Regions from separate parts of the Arthrobacter sp. Hor0625 genome, predicted to be linked through region 3. Evidence: riboswitches for the same ligand, from Rfam matches in the RefSeq annotation. Region 3 holds a riboswitch; each other region holds the start of a gene.
The links. A riboswitch is a leader RNA that binds a small molecule or an ion and turns the genes downstream of it on or off. The one in region 3 is predicted to bind thiamine pyrophosphate.
Positions count from the first base shown of each region.

Region 1 (4,310 bases), 1.2 Mb from region 3:
CGCCTTCAATGCCCAGCAGCGCGAAGCCGGGGGCGCGGCGCTTCTGGGAGGACAGCGCGGCGTTACCCAGGCCGCCCAGGCCGCCTGCCGCGGCGATGAACTCGGTGCCTTCGCCGACCATGTCGGCCAGGACGGTGCCGTCCTTGCTCTTGACGACGGTGCCTTCGGGCACGGGCAGGACCAGGGTCTCGCCGTTCTTGCCGCCGCGCCAGTCGCCCATGCCGGGGCCGCCGTTGGTGGCGTGGCGGTGGGGGGCGTGGTGGTAGTCGAGCAGGGTGGTGGTCTGGGGATCCACGCGGAGGATGACGTCGCCGCCGTTGCCGCCGTTGCCGCCGTCGGGCCCGCCGAGCGGCTTGAACTTCTCGCGGTGGACGGAGACACAGCCGTGGCCGCCGGTACCGCCGGATACGTGCAGTACTACCCGGTCTACAAAGCTGGCCACGTGGATCTCCTCAGTGCTGTTCCTTGGGTCCCTGGGGGCCCAAGATGATTGTAATGCGGTTAAAACACCGGTGGAGCGGACCTGCTGGCCCGCCCCACCGATTTAGAACTTGTTGTTACTCTGCAGCTGCAGCAGCCACGATGTTCACAACGCGGCGACCACGACGGGTGCCGAACTCGACAGCACCGGGGGTCAGGGCGAACAGGGTGTCGTCGCCGCCGCGGCCGACGCCGGCGCCCGGGTGGAAGTGGGTGCCGCGCTGGCGGACGATGATCTCGCCTGCGGAGACTACCTGGCCGCCGAAGCGCTTGACGCCGAGGTACTGGGCGTTGGAGTCACGACCGTTGCGAGTGGAGCTCGCGCCTTTTTTATGTGCCATTTGAAATGCCTGCCTTTAAATTCTGGGGAATCTGCTGAAAACCTGAACAGTAACGCTAGTTACTTGATACCGGTGATCTTGACCTTGGTCAGTTCCTGACGGTGACCCTGGCGCTTCTTGTAGCCGGTCTTGTTCTTGAACTTCTGGATGACGATCTTGGGACCACGCAGGTCCTCCAGGATCTCAGCCGTAACCGTTACCTTGGCCAGGTCCTTGGCTGCAGACGTGACCTTGTCACCGTCTACCAGGAGCAGTGCGGGCAACTCAATGGTGCTGCCGGCTCCACCGGGGACGCGGTTCAGGGTAACGAAGTCTCCAACGGAAACCTTCTCTTGGCGGCCGCCTGCGCGGACAATCGCGTACACCACTGGGGAACTCACTTCTCTCGACGTTTATTACTAGATTTGCGTGCGGAACCTGGGACCAAGGACTGGTCCGGCTCACGCTGTGCCTCAACGCCGGTGGATTCCCCGGGGGGATCCATGAGCCATTCCGTGAAAGCGTCCTGCCCGTAGGCGGATGGACACTTCCTCAAGGACATAGCCCAAGTGTTGGCGTAAGCACCGAAGGTCTAGACTACGCTAATTTTGCCTTCGGTCGCAAACGAGGCCGGGCCCGGCATGGAGTGCGTGACAGGCGCCACACCGCCCCCGTCGAGGGGCCGGTGCCGTCCTGCCGCAACAGCTTCCGGAACCGCGCCCCATTATCTTACCGGCCGGAACGTCCCGCGGCGCCTAGGCGTGCAGCCTCGGCGCGTCGAAGAACTCCCTCTCGTAGCGGCAAGAGTGGCGGAAGGCTTCGGCCATGGCCATGCGGTCCCCCGCCGACGCCCGCCGGGCTGCCGCGTCGGTGAAGCGGATGGCCTGCCGCGTCGATTCCGCGAAGGCCTCGTCGGCGTAGGTGCGCAGCCACGCGGCATAGGGATGGGCGCCGGGGTCGGTGGCGAAGTCCCGCCGGAAGGCCTCGTGCAGGGTGGCTCCCACTTCGGCGTACAGCCAGAAGCACGGCAGCACCGCCGCGAGCAGTACCGCGTAGCTGCCGGCGAGTGAGGCCGCGTGCAGGTGGTCCACGTAGGCCTTGGTGACCGGTCCCGGTTCGGCCGTTGCCGCGGCGCGGCCGGCCAGCCATGTCCGGTGCAGCTCGGATTCGACCTCGAGGCACTGCTGGGCCGAGCGCCCCCAGAACAGTTGCTCGTCCTCGGTGGGGGCAAGGGCGGCGGCACGGGACAGCACCCGGGAGTAGCCGTTGAGGTACAGGGCGTCCTGGCCGAGGTAATAGGTGAATTCGCGCTCGGGCAGGGTCCCGTCCGCAAGACCCCGGATGAAGTCGAGGCCGTAGATGGCCGCCAGGCTGTCGGCCGCGTGCCGGTCGAGCGCCGCCGCGAAGCCGCCCTCGGCGGCCTCCGGGCCCCCGTCCCCGTCCCCGCCGGACGCGGGGTGCAGGTGGTGGAAGTGGTGGACGGGTCCGTTGCCGCCCCCGACCTGCAGTTGCCCGGCCTCCCGAAGTGCTCCCAGCAGCCAGGGTTTGACCTCCCGCAGTGCGGCCTCCCAGTTGCCCGTCCGGGCCTGCACCGTGGCGAGGGCCGAGGACAGCGAGCAGCCCGTGCCGTGGCTGTTCCCGGTGGCGATCCGCTCGCCTTCCACCACCACCTGTTCCCGGCCAAGCACTCCCCCGGTGTTGATCAGCGCATCCGGGCAACCGCCGTCGTCGGTCCCGGCGCTGCCCGCCAGGTGGCCACCCTTGACCAGCACCGTCGTCCCGGCGGCGGCTGCGAGCCGTTTGCCCTGCTGCAGCGCACCGGCCCAGTCACTGGCCGCCGGTTCGCCGAGCAGCATGCCCAGTTCGGCCAGGTTGGGGGTGATCAGGTCCGCCAGGGGAAGCAGCGCGCGGAGGGCGGCTTCCGCCGATTCCTGCAGCAGCCGGTCGCCGCTGGTCGCCACCATCACCGGATCCAGGACCACGACGGCGGGCCGGGCCTTCTCCAGCCAGCCGCGCACGGCCTCGATCACGGCGGCGTCGCCCAGCATGCCGATCTTGACGGCGTCGATGGTGATGTCCTCGCTGATGGCCGCCAGTTGGGAGGTCAGGAACGACGCCGGCGGGACGTGCACCGCGCGCACGCCGCGGGTGTTCTGGGCGGTCAGCGCGGTTATGGCGGCCATTCCGTAGCCGCCGTGCGCGGCGATGCTCTTCAGGTCCGCCTGGATGCCGGCGCCGCCGGAAGGATCGGAGCCGGCGATGGCCAGGACCCTCGGGATCCGCCGGGCCTGCGGCGCTTCGGTGGCGGCGCCTCCCCGCCGGTCCGCCGGTGCGGGGGTTGGAAAGGCGGAGGTCAGGGTGGAAGTGGGCGCGGTGGATACAGTCATCTGGACATCCCTTCGCCGGTGCTAACCGGACAGGTTCAACGGGTCTGAATCTCAGCCGGCTCGATGCGCGGCACCCCGTGTCAGTCCACCCAGCCTAGCGCGCGTCGCCGGCCGATATCCCGCGTCCCGCGGCGGGTCCGTGTGCCCGGCGGAACAGCGCTGTTAACGAACCAGCGGGCCCCGCCCGGATCCAACGACATGCGTCGGATCCGGGCGGGGCCCGCGGTGGTTCGTGCCTGCTGCTTCCGGTCGCCTACAGTTCCGAGGCGGGGACGCCGACGCCGAGGATGAGGGGTTCGCTGGCGGCCGGCTTGGCTGCTGCCTGGCTCGGTTCCGGCGCCTTGGCCTCGTGCACCGAGCCGGCCGCAGCCGACGGGGTGGCTTCGCGCTGCTGCACGGAGGTTTCGTTGGCGGCACCCTGCGCGCGGCTGGCGCTGCGGTTACGGCGCACCCGGCGCGGGGCGGTGGTGTCCGCAGCCGCCACGGACGGCTGGGCCGGAGCCTGCCGGACCGGCGCCTGCTGGGCCGGCGCCTGGGCGCGTTCCTGGCGGGCCGGTTCCTGGGCGCGTTCCTGCGTCCGGTCCTGGCGGCCGCGGTCCTGGCGGGCCGGTTCCTGGGCGCGTTCCCGCGTCCGATCCTGGCGGCCGCGGTCCTGACGCGACGGCGCCTGTCCCCGCTCCTGCCGGGACTGGTCCTGCCTGGACTGGTCCTGCCGGACCGGTTCCTGGCCGGCTGCCTGCTCCTCGCGGGCACGCACGCTCGGCGGCTGGATCCGGGCGACCCGGGCCCTGCCCCGGCCGCGGGTGGCACGGGACGGTGCGGCGGCCGGTGCAGCCGCAGATTCCTCGTCCGGCGTGGCTTCGGCGGCCCGGGTGGGGGCAGCCTCGGCGGCGGGAGCCTGCGCCTGGACGGGAGCCGCCCCGGCGGGCTTGCCGGTTTCGGCGTCGCCCAGGTTGGCGAAGGCTTCGGTCAACAGGTCCAGGGTCAGCGCAGGCTGCGTGCTTTCCTGGGCGTGCTCGACGAAGGGCAGGGCTACCTGCTCCCCGCCGAAGGTCAGGACCGCGGCCGGCCGGCCGGCCGCTTCCTCGGTGGAGGCGAGCTCCACGGCGGCGTCGAGCGCCGC
Region 1 covers NZ_CP199586.1:2,760,540-2,764,849, reverse strand. The annotation lists gene obgE (GTPase ObgE) at 1-442, opposite strand, end outside; gene rpmA (50S ribosomal protein L27) at 558-821, opposite strand; gene rplU (50S ribosomal protein L21) at 881-1,189, opposite strand; gene ACTWLI_RS12730 (bifunctional hydroxymethylpyrimidine kinase/phosphomethylpyrimidine kinase) at 1,556-3,187, opposite strand; TPP riboswitch at 3,178-3,275, opposite strand; gene ACTWLI_RS12725 (Rne/Rng family ribonuclease) at 3,441-4,310, opposite strand, start outside.
Region 1: linked by a shared signal. The riboswitch ahead of ACTWLI_RS12730 (bifunctional hydroxymethylpyrimidine kinase/phosphomethylpyrimidine kinase) and the one ahead of ACTWLI_RS07115 (ECF transporter S component) in region 3 are both predicted to bind thiamine pyrophosphate.

Region 2 (4,310 bases), 730 kb from region 3:
CCCTGTACTGCGGTGACGAGTTCGACGTCGTCACCGTCGGCGAGTGCGGTGCTGTGCCACTGGCTGCGCGGCACGACCTCGGCGTTGCGGGCGACGGCGACGCCGAGCTTCCGGCCGTCGGTGGCGTGGCCGTCCTCGGCCAGGGTCCGGCCGGTGACGCCGCTGACCAGGGCGCTGACCGTGGCGCCGTCGGCGACGGCGTGCTGCGCTCCGTTGAGCCTGATGTTCATGCTGTCGTCCTGTCGTCGGTGGGGAGGCGGGAATCCTGGTGGTGTGCGGCGAAGCGGTCCGGGCGGAAGCCGGCCCAGCGCGGGTCCGGCTTGCCGTCCAGCAGCTGCCGGCACACCGCGGCGGCCGCCGGGGTGAGCAGGACGCCGTGCCGGAAGAAGCCGGTGGCGATGATCAGCCCGCCGGTCTCGTCCCCGCCGGGACCGGCCACGCGCCCCAGCAGCGGAGCGTTGTCCGGGGTCCCCGGCCGCGCCCGGGCGGTGGCCTCGAGCAGTTCCAGTTCGGCGACGGCGGGAAGCAGCTGCTGGGCGTCGCGCAGCAGCTGGTACACGCCGCCTGCGGACACGGCGCCGGCGTGGGCGGGGGCGTCCTCACGCTGGGTCGCGCCGATGACCACGGTGCCGTCCTCCCGCGGCACGAGGTAGACCGGGACCCCGCGGACCAGTCCCCGCACCGTGCACCGCAGCAGCGGCCGCAGCGCCGGGGGGACGCGGAGCCGGAGGATGTCCCCGTAGACCGGCCGCAGCGGCAGGGAGAGCCCCGGGGGCAGTCCCTGCAGATCCGCGGCTCCCAGGCCGTTGGCCACGATCGTTTCGGTGGCGCGGACCTGGCTGCCGTCCGCCAGGACGGCGCCGGCGACCCGGCCGTTGTCCCAGAAGAGCCCGGCGGCGCGGCGGCGAATGGCGGTGAAGTGGCGGTCCGCGGCCAGCAGGGACGCGGTCCGGGCCAGGAGCCGGCGCGGATCCACCTGGTGGTCGGCGGGAATCTCGAAGGCACAGGAGATCCCGGGGCTGAGCAGCGGCTCGCGTGCGCGTGCTTCGCGCACGCCCAGCGGCTCGACCGCCAGGCCGCAGGCCCGCTGCACCGCCCGCAGGTCGGCGAGCGCGCGGCGGTCCGCCGGGTCGGCGCCGACGGCGAGGGTCGGGGTCGGGAGGTAGCCGGTGCCGGCGGCTTCTCCGGTGCCGGCGGCATCGAGGGCGGAGGCGAACGAGGGCCAGAGCCGGGACGCTTCCAGCATGAGGGCCAGGAGCTCCTCTTCCTGGTAGTGCAGTTCGCTCACCGGGGCGAGCATGCCGGCGGCGGCCCAGCTGGCTCCGGTGCCGGGGGCGTCGTCGATAAGTGCGATGGTGCGGCCCGAACGGCGCGCCTCCCAGGCGATGCCGTGCCCCACCACTCCCCCGCCGATCACGGCGACGTCGTACTGCACAGCCGGTACGGCCGAGGTGTCCATGGATTCCTCCCTACGCCGGTACTAACCGGATCAGGTCAAGCGGTCGGCTCTGACGCCCTCTCAGCCCTGCCGCCCGTGGACGGCTTGTGCGGGCTCCCGCGGTATGCGCCCAGTTTAGAGGAACTAGGCTGGAACCATGAGCCAGGATGTCCACACCACCGCCCGCCTGTACCTGTGCACCGATGCCCGCAAGGACCGCGGTGACTTCGAGGACTTCGTCGACGCCGCCTTCGCCGGCGGGGTGGACATCATCCAGCTGAGGGACAAGTCGCTGGAGGCCGCCGAGGAACTGGAACTGCTGGAGGTTCTGCACTCCGTGGCCCAGCGCCACGGCCGGCTCTGGGCGGTCAACGACCGTGCGGACCTGGCGTCGCTGGCCGGGGCCCCGGTCTTCCACATTGGGCAGAAGGACATCCCCTTCGGCGCCGCCCGGGACTTCCTGGGCAAGTCCACCGTCATCGGGATGTCCACCCATACGCCGGAGCAGGTCGACGCGGCGATCGCCGCCGCCCCGGGCCGGAGCGGGCTGGACTATTTCTGTGTCGGACCGGTCTGGGCCACGCCCACCAAGCCGGGCAGGGCCGCCGTCGGCCTGGACCTAGTGCGGTACGCCGCCGACGCGATCGGCCGCGCCGAGGCCGCCGACGCCGGCAGGGTCGCCGGGGTGGTCCCCTGGTTCGCGATCGGCGGCATCGACCTGGGCAATGTTGAACAGGTCGTCGACGCCGGTGCGCGCCGGATCGTGGTCGTCCGGGCCATTACCGAGGCTGACGATCCGGCCGGCGCGGCTGCCGCGCTGCTCGCGGCACTGGACGCCGCGGCGCCCGGGCACTGACCGGCTTGGCCGGCGGAACTATCCGGCGAGCCCCAGTTCGGACATCCGGCGGGCGTGGGCGGCGGCCAGCTCGGCGGCGATCCCGGCGGACAGGGCGTGTCCGGGCCCGGTGGTCTGCCCCGGCCGGTCCGCGGCGGCCCCCTCAGCAGCCGCGGGCGGCAGGGCCGCGGCGTCCGCCATGCCGGTGAGGCCGGCGAGGAAGGCGTGTTCGGTACTGATCCGCTGCGCCTGGGTGAGGGCCTCTCCCAGCAGCCGCCGCGCCCACAGCGCCACCCGCGAGGCCAGGCGGGGATCGTCCGCGAGCGCGGCCTTCAGCCGGTCCCGCAGCACCGCCGTCGCGTCGCCCGGGGCCTGGACCTGCTCGATCAGCCCGGCGGTGTCAGCGTCGACGTAGCCGGAAACGGCCCGGCAAAAGTCGGCGGAGACGGTGTCGATCACGTAGGCCTTCATCAGCGACTCGTACCAGTCGGCGGGCCGGGTGCGCTCGTGGAAGTGGTCCACCGATGGCTGGAACGGCAGCATGGCGTCCTCCGGGTCGACGCCCATACCGGCGAGTTTGGCGCACACCAGTTCAAAGTGCCCGAACTCGACCACGGCCAGCCGGCCCAGCACGGCGCGGTCCTTCAGGGTCGGCGAATAGCGGGCGTCCGAGGAGAGCCGCTCGAAGGCCGACAGCTCCCCGTAGGCCATCGCGCCGAGCAGGTCGCGGAGGAAGCGGTGGTGGCGTGCAGGTCCGTCCGGGGAGGTGCTCATCCTTCAACATTAGCGGCGGAAATCGGGCTAACCTGATTCCGTGTCTCATCATCGCCTGACCCCTAACGTCCGCCGCCAGCAGAACCAGCTCGCCCAGGCCCTTAACGCGCTGCGAACCACGCTGGAACTGCCGGGCGAGTTCCCCGAGGACGCGCTCCGGGACGCGGAGGCGGCCGTGGCCGGCCATGAACTTCCCGAACTGGACCTGACGCACGTGGAGTTCGTGACCATCGACCCGGCGTCGTCGACCGACCTGGACCAGGCGTTGTTCATTGACCGCGCCGGCGACGGGTACCGGGTGCTGTACGCCATCGCCGACGTCCCGTCCTTCGTGGCTCCCGGCGGAGCGCTCGACGCCGAAACCCGGCGCCGCGGGCAGACCTTCTACACCCCGGACGGCCGTATCCCGCTGCACCCCGAGGTCATCAGCGAGGCGGCCGGCAGCCTGCTGGAAGGCCAGCTGTGCGCGGCCTTCGTCTGGGAGTTCGACCTGGACGCCGCCGCCGAGGTCTCCGCCGTCCAGGTACGCCGGGCCCGGGTCCGGAGCCGGGCCAAGCTCAGCTACCACGGGGTTCAGGCCGCGCTCGACGGCGGCACCGCGGACCCGGTGCTGCAACTGCTGCGCGAGGTCGGCGGCAAGCGCGTGGAACTGGAGCGGTTGCGGGGCGGGGCGAGCCTGAACATGCCCGATCAGGAGATCGAACAGCTGCCCGACGGCGGTTACCGGATCGTCGCCGAGCCGCCGCTGCCGGTGGAGGACTGGAATGCGCAGATTTCCCTGATGACGGGCATGGCCGCGGCGGAGCTCATGCTCCAGGGCAAGGTAGGGATCCTGCGCACCATGCCCGCCCCGGATGAAAACTCCCTGCGGCATTTCCGTCGCCAGACCGGCGCACTGGGCAAGCCGTGGGACGGCCGGATCAGCTACGGCGAATACCTCCGCACGCTCGACCCCACGGATCCGCGCCAGCTTGCGATCCTGCACTCCGCCGGGATGCTCTTCCGCGGTGCCGGTTACACCCACTTCGACGGCGACGTGCCCGAGGACGCCATCCAGGCCGCCATCGGCGCGGCCTACGCACACTCCACCGCCCCGCTTCGGCGACTGATCGACCGCTTCGTCCTGGTGATCTGCGAGGCCCTCTCCACCGGTGCCGAAGTCCCCGGCTGGGCCCGGGAGGCGCTGCCCTCGCTGCCGGCGATCATGGCCGCCTCGGACCAGCTGGCCGGCAGGCTGGAACGGCTCTCGCTGGACACCGTCGA
Region 2 covers NZ_CP199586.1:2,293,173-2,297,482, reverse strand. The annotation lists gene thiS (sulfur carrier protein ThiS) at 1-230, opposite strand, end outside; gene thiO (glycine oxidase ThiO) at 227-1,459, opposite strand; TPP riboswitch at 1,450-1,569, opposite strand; gene thiE (thiamine phosphate synthase) at 1,596-2,294, shown strand; gene ACTWLI_RS10635 (ferritin-like fold-containing protein) at 2,313-3,047, opposite strand; gene ACTWLI_RS10630 (RNB domain-containing ribonuclease) at 3,088-4,310, shown strand, end outside.
Region 2: linked by a shared signal. The riboswitch ahead of thiO (glycine oxidase ThiO) and the one ahead of ACTWLI_RS07115 (ECF transporter S component) in region 3 are both predicted to bind thiamine pyrophosphate.

Region 3 (4,310 bases):
GCCGCCGACGGCCGCGGCGAGGATCAGCGGCCAGCCGCGCTGCCAGAGCAGGGCGAGGGTCAGGCCGGCGAGCGGGAACAGCAGCAGTTCGAAGGCCAGCGCCACGGAGGCGGACACCCAGTCGATGGACAGCGCCAGCGCGATGGTGATCAGCACGACGCCGGTGAACTTGGCGAGCGGATTGGCGCGGGTGAGCAACGCCCGGTTTCCGCCCAGGGTCAGGGCCTGCCTCATGGCGCCGCCACCCCCGGACTCGTCCGGCCCGGCAGCTCCGGCTGCGGGGCGCCCAGCCGCAGCTCGTGGCCGCCCAGGACCTGGCTGAATTCCGCGTCGTGGGTCACCGAAACGACGGCGGTCCCGGCGTCGAGCAGTTCCGAGAGGAACGAGGCGAGCTCCGCCCAGGTGTTGGCGTCCTGGCCGAAGGTCGGCTCGTCCAGGACCAGCACCTGCGGATGCGCGGCCAGTACGGTGGCAACGGAGAGCCGGCGTTTTTCGCCGCCGGAGAGGGTGTAGGGGTTTGCGTCCACCAGTTCGCGCAGCCGCAGCCGCTCCAGCAGTTCGTCCACGCGCTCCTCGCCGCGGCCGAGCTGGCGGGGGCCGAACATCAGTTCATCCAGCACCCGCCCGGTGACGAACTGGTGTTCCGGTTCCTGGAAGACCGTGCCGATCCGGGCGATCAGCTGCTGGGCCTTCCAGGTGTGCGGGTCGATGCCCGCGCCCTTGCTCAGGTCGGTCGTGGCGGACACGGTTCCGGCGGCCGGGGGCAGCAGGCCCGCCAGGGTCAGGGCAAACGTCGACTTGCCGGAACCGTTGGGCCCGGTAATTGTCAGCGCCTCGCCAGCCCGGACCTGGGCGGTAATCCCGGCCTGCACCGGGACCGGCGGGACCTTGCCGAACCCCTTGAGCAGGCCGGCCCGGCGGGGGCGTTCGCGGGAGACGGCGAGTTTTTCCGCGGCGAGCAGCAGCCCGCCGGCCGTGGCAGCCCCCGGGGCGCCCCCGGCGGCACGTGCCCGCGTCGCCGGGACGTGGCCGGGCACCCAGACGCCGGCCGCGATGAGCATGTCCCGCGCCTGCTCCAGGACCCGGTCCGGCGGACCGTCCAGCAGCACCGCGGACTCGGTGGCGGACCCGGGCTGCAGCACCACGATGCGGTCGACCAAGTCCTTCCAGACGGCCACCCGGTGCTCGACCACCACCAGCGTCGCCCCGGTCTTGTCCAGGCAGCGCCCGACGGCGTCGCGCACCTCCAGGACCCCGGCCGGGTCAAGGTTGGCGGTGGGCTCGTCCAGCAGCAGCAGCCCGGGCCGCATCGCCAGGATCCCGGCGAGCGCCAGCCGCTGCTTCTGCCCGCCGGAGAGCGCCGACGTCGGGTGTTCCAGCGGCAGGCCCGCCAGGCCGACGTCGTCCAGCGCCTCCGCGACCCGGCGCCAGATCTCCGCCGGGGGGACCGCGAGGTTTTCGGCGCCGAACGCGACGTCGTCGCCCAGCCGGGAGAGCACCACCTGGGTTTCCGGGTCCTGTTGCATCAGGCCTGCCCGGCCGCGCTGCGCCCGGGGCGCGGCGCCGTCGATCAGCAGCGCGCCGGTCTCATCGGCGTCGGCGGCGTCCCCCACCCCCGGAGCACCGCTGTCCCCGAGCACGCCGGCCAGGGCGTGCAGCAGGGTGGATTTGCCCGCGCCGGAGAGGCCCAGCAGCAGGACCCGCTCGCCGGGGCTGATCTCCAGGTCCAGGCCGCTCACCGCGGGCCGGGACCGGCCGGCGTGCCGCCAGCCCCAGCCGCGGGCACTGACCGCCGCGGGCCAGACCTCAGGTGTTGTCATCCGTGCGCGGGGGTTAGGAGAATACCGGTTCCGACGCCGCTTTGCGCGACGCGAAGGAGGCCAGCACCCCGGTCTTGGCCAGGCCGCGGGTGGCCAGCCAGGACAGGCCGCCGGCGATCACGGCGCCGGAGATGGCGCAGAAGATGATGTAGGCCAGCTTGTCCCCGGTCTCGTAGGCGATGTTCCAGCCCCACGGCAGGAAGGAGTCGTTCAGGGCGCAGAACAGCCCGGCGCCGGCGCCGGCCAGCAGCGACACCGGCAGGTTGAACCGCTTGTACAGGAAGGCCGCGAACACCAGCTCGGCTCCGAGTCCCTGGACGAAGCCGGAGAAGAGCACCGAGGCGCCGTACTGCGACCCCATGATCAGCTCGCCCGTGGCGGCAACGGTCTCGCAGAACAGTGCCGCGCCGGGTTTGCGGATGATGAGCATGCCCAGCGCCGCCGGGATCATCCAGCCGCCGGCGTACAGGCCGGTCAGCGGGGGGTAGACCGCGTTGAGCGGCACGGACACCAGGTTCGAGCCCTGGGACCAGGCCCAGAAGATCACGCCGCCGGCCACGGCGATCAGCGCGGCCACCACAATATCGACCACACGCCAGTGGGTCCTGCCGGTGGTGAGTGTCTGCTGTGCAGAAATATCAGTCATGCCATCCTCCTGAGGTACAGGAGGGGAGGGCTTCCGGCGTCGCCGCGGCTTCCGCCACGGGCGCCGGGCACCCTGAGAACTCGACTCCCTTGCGCCGGTACTAACCGGATCAGGTTCGAGGGTCTGCGGCTGTCCGCACTCTCAGCGCCCACCCGCGGTTCCCCGGACTGTTTCCGGTGCCCGACGGCGGCGCTCCCCTGTCGTATCAAATCGCCCGTTGTGGGCTGGCCCAGTTTACACCCGGCAGGGCACGCGCGGAGCGGCCGGTGACCTGCGGATCCGCTTACGGGCTCCAATCCCCGGCTTGGGTGAGATGGACGTTAGCTATGCTGACTCCGAACGGGCTGCCGAACAGCCCACAACTTGGGGGAACACATGGATCGCAAGACGAGGCTATTGGTCGCGGGCGCTGGGATTGCCGGCTTGAGCGCACTGTCCCAACTTCTGTTCGTGATAACCAAACTCCCTGTCATTTTTTGGTCAGATCTTCTGGGCGGAGTCGCCGCAGCCATCGTCACTGCAATTTTCCTGGTCCTTCTCCGTTACCGCCTCCGGCGATCGGCATAGGGGCCTCGTCGGTGCTGACGTGCGACGTTGCCGGGCCGACGCTCAGAGGGTCCCGTATAACCCGCCCGCAATTTGACCGGTGAAGGTGCCCTAAACGCCACACACGGAATGTGTCTCGAAAGCCGAGAGATTCGAGGCAGGTTATGAGACACATCGGCATGGACCCGTCCGTGCGCGGCGAGACCTCAACGTTCAGAGCCTCACGAGCGAATCCAGAAGGGGCCCGCCGGGACCATGGAGAAGTGGGCCCAGATGAAGTCCGGCCCTTAGGGCCAGATCGCGGCATCATAACTATGACGAACTAAGCGTGCAGACCTCTAGAAGACTTCTTGCCGTTTCTCTGGCTACCTTTGAACCACAGTAAGGGCAGTCCAACTCCGCTTCGTTGGCATAGATGATGTTCAAGCAGTTCGCACATTCAACGGCATGAGTCGCCAGGACGTCGCCGATCCTGTCGGAGCTGGATGCGATTACAATTCTCAGATCCGCGAAGCCATAGAGGTTCAACGGTTTAGCCCCTGGATTCGGACGTGTGCCAAGCGGCTTCACCGCCCCGGTTGGAATCCATGCGTTCACCTTGTTGGTGACTCCGGTTGTGCTTATTTTGAAAACACCCGCCGCCTCGGTGAGAGTAAAGCTTGAATTCGCGATTCGAGAAAAGTCGCTTTGGAAGCGGCCGAACTTCTCAAGAGTGCTCTCTTTCGAAAATTCAACGATTCCCCTTGCGAGATTGAACGGGGATATCGCTGCAGCCTCGTTCGGCATCCGCGTGTGTTCTTTTACTATCGATCGGGCCATTCGGATCATGTCACGGGGGGATCCGTGACTTAAGTACACGAGCACCTTGTGAGCATCCAGTGGTGCTTCGTTGTCCACGAGCTGGTTGAAAGAGGTGATCTTGCCATTTGAGAAAGCCGCTAGTCGCCTGCTGAGCATCTCGGAAAGCTCGTCCACGGTCCAGCCCAGATTAACTACTTCAACGCGGTCACCTCGAAGGCCATTGGTTCGCAGGTAGTCCTCCATCTGGTCCCACAAAAAGAACTTGAATGCGGCGCCCGGGGTTTCGAGCGTGGTCAGATCAGTGACCAGTTCAAGAATCAGCTTGCCCGCCGCTTCCGCGTTGTTGGTCGTGCTCGGCGTTTCATCCACCTTGTCGATCAAGAAGTAGACCGCGTCCCACCCGAGCTTCTTCGCGATCTCGACCAGCTGCGACAAGAAATAGTAGCTACTTGCGGCCTTGGAGTCTTGTGCTTGCTGCTCCAGACTGACCGAGATGT
Region 3 covers NZ_CP199586.1:1,561,515-1,565,824, reverse strand. The annotation lists gene ACTWLI_RS07125 (energy-coupling factor transporter transmembrane component T family protein) at 1-234, opposite strand, end outside; gene ACTWLI_RS07120 (ABC transporter ATP-binding protein) at 231-1,820, opposite strand; gene ACTWLI_RS07115 (ECF transporter S component) at 1,834-2,466, opposite strand; TPP riboswitch at 2,535-2,675, opposite strand; gene ACTWLI_RS07110 (P-loop ATPase, Sll1717 family) at 3,325-4,310, opposite strand, start outside.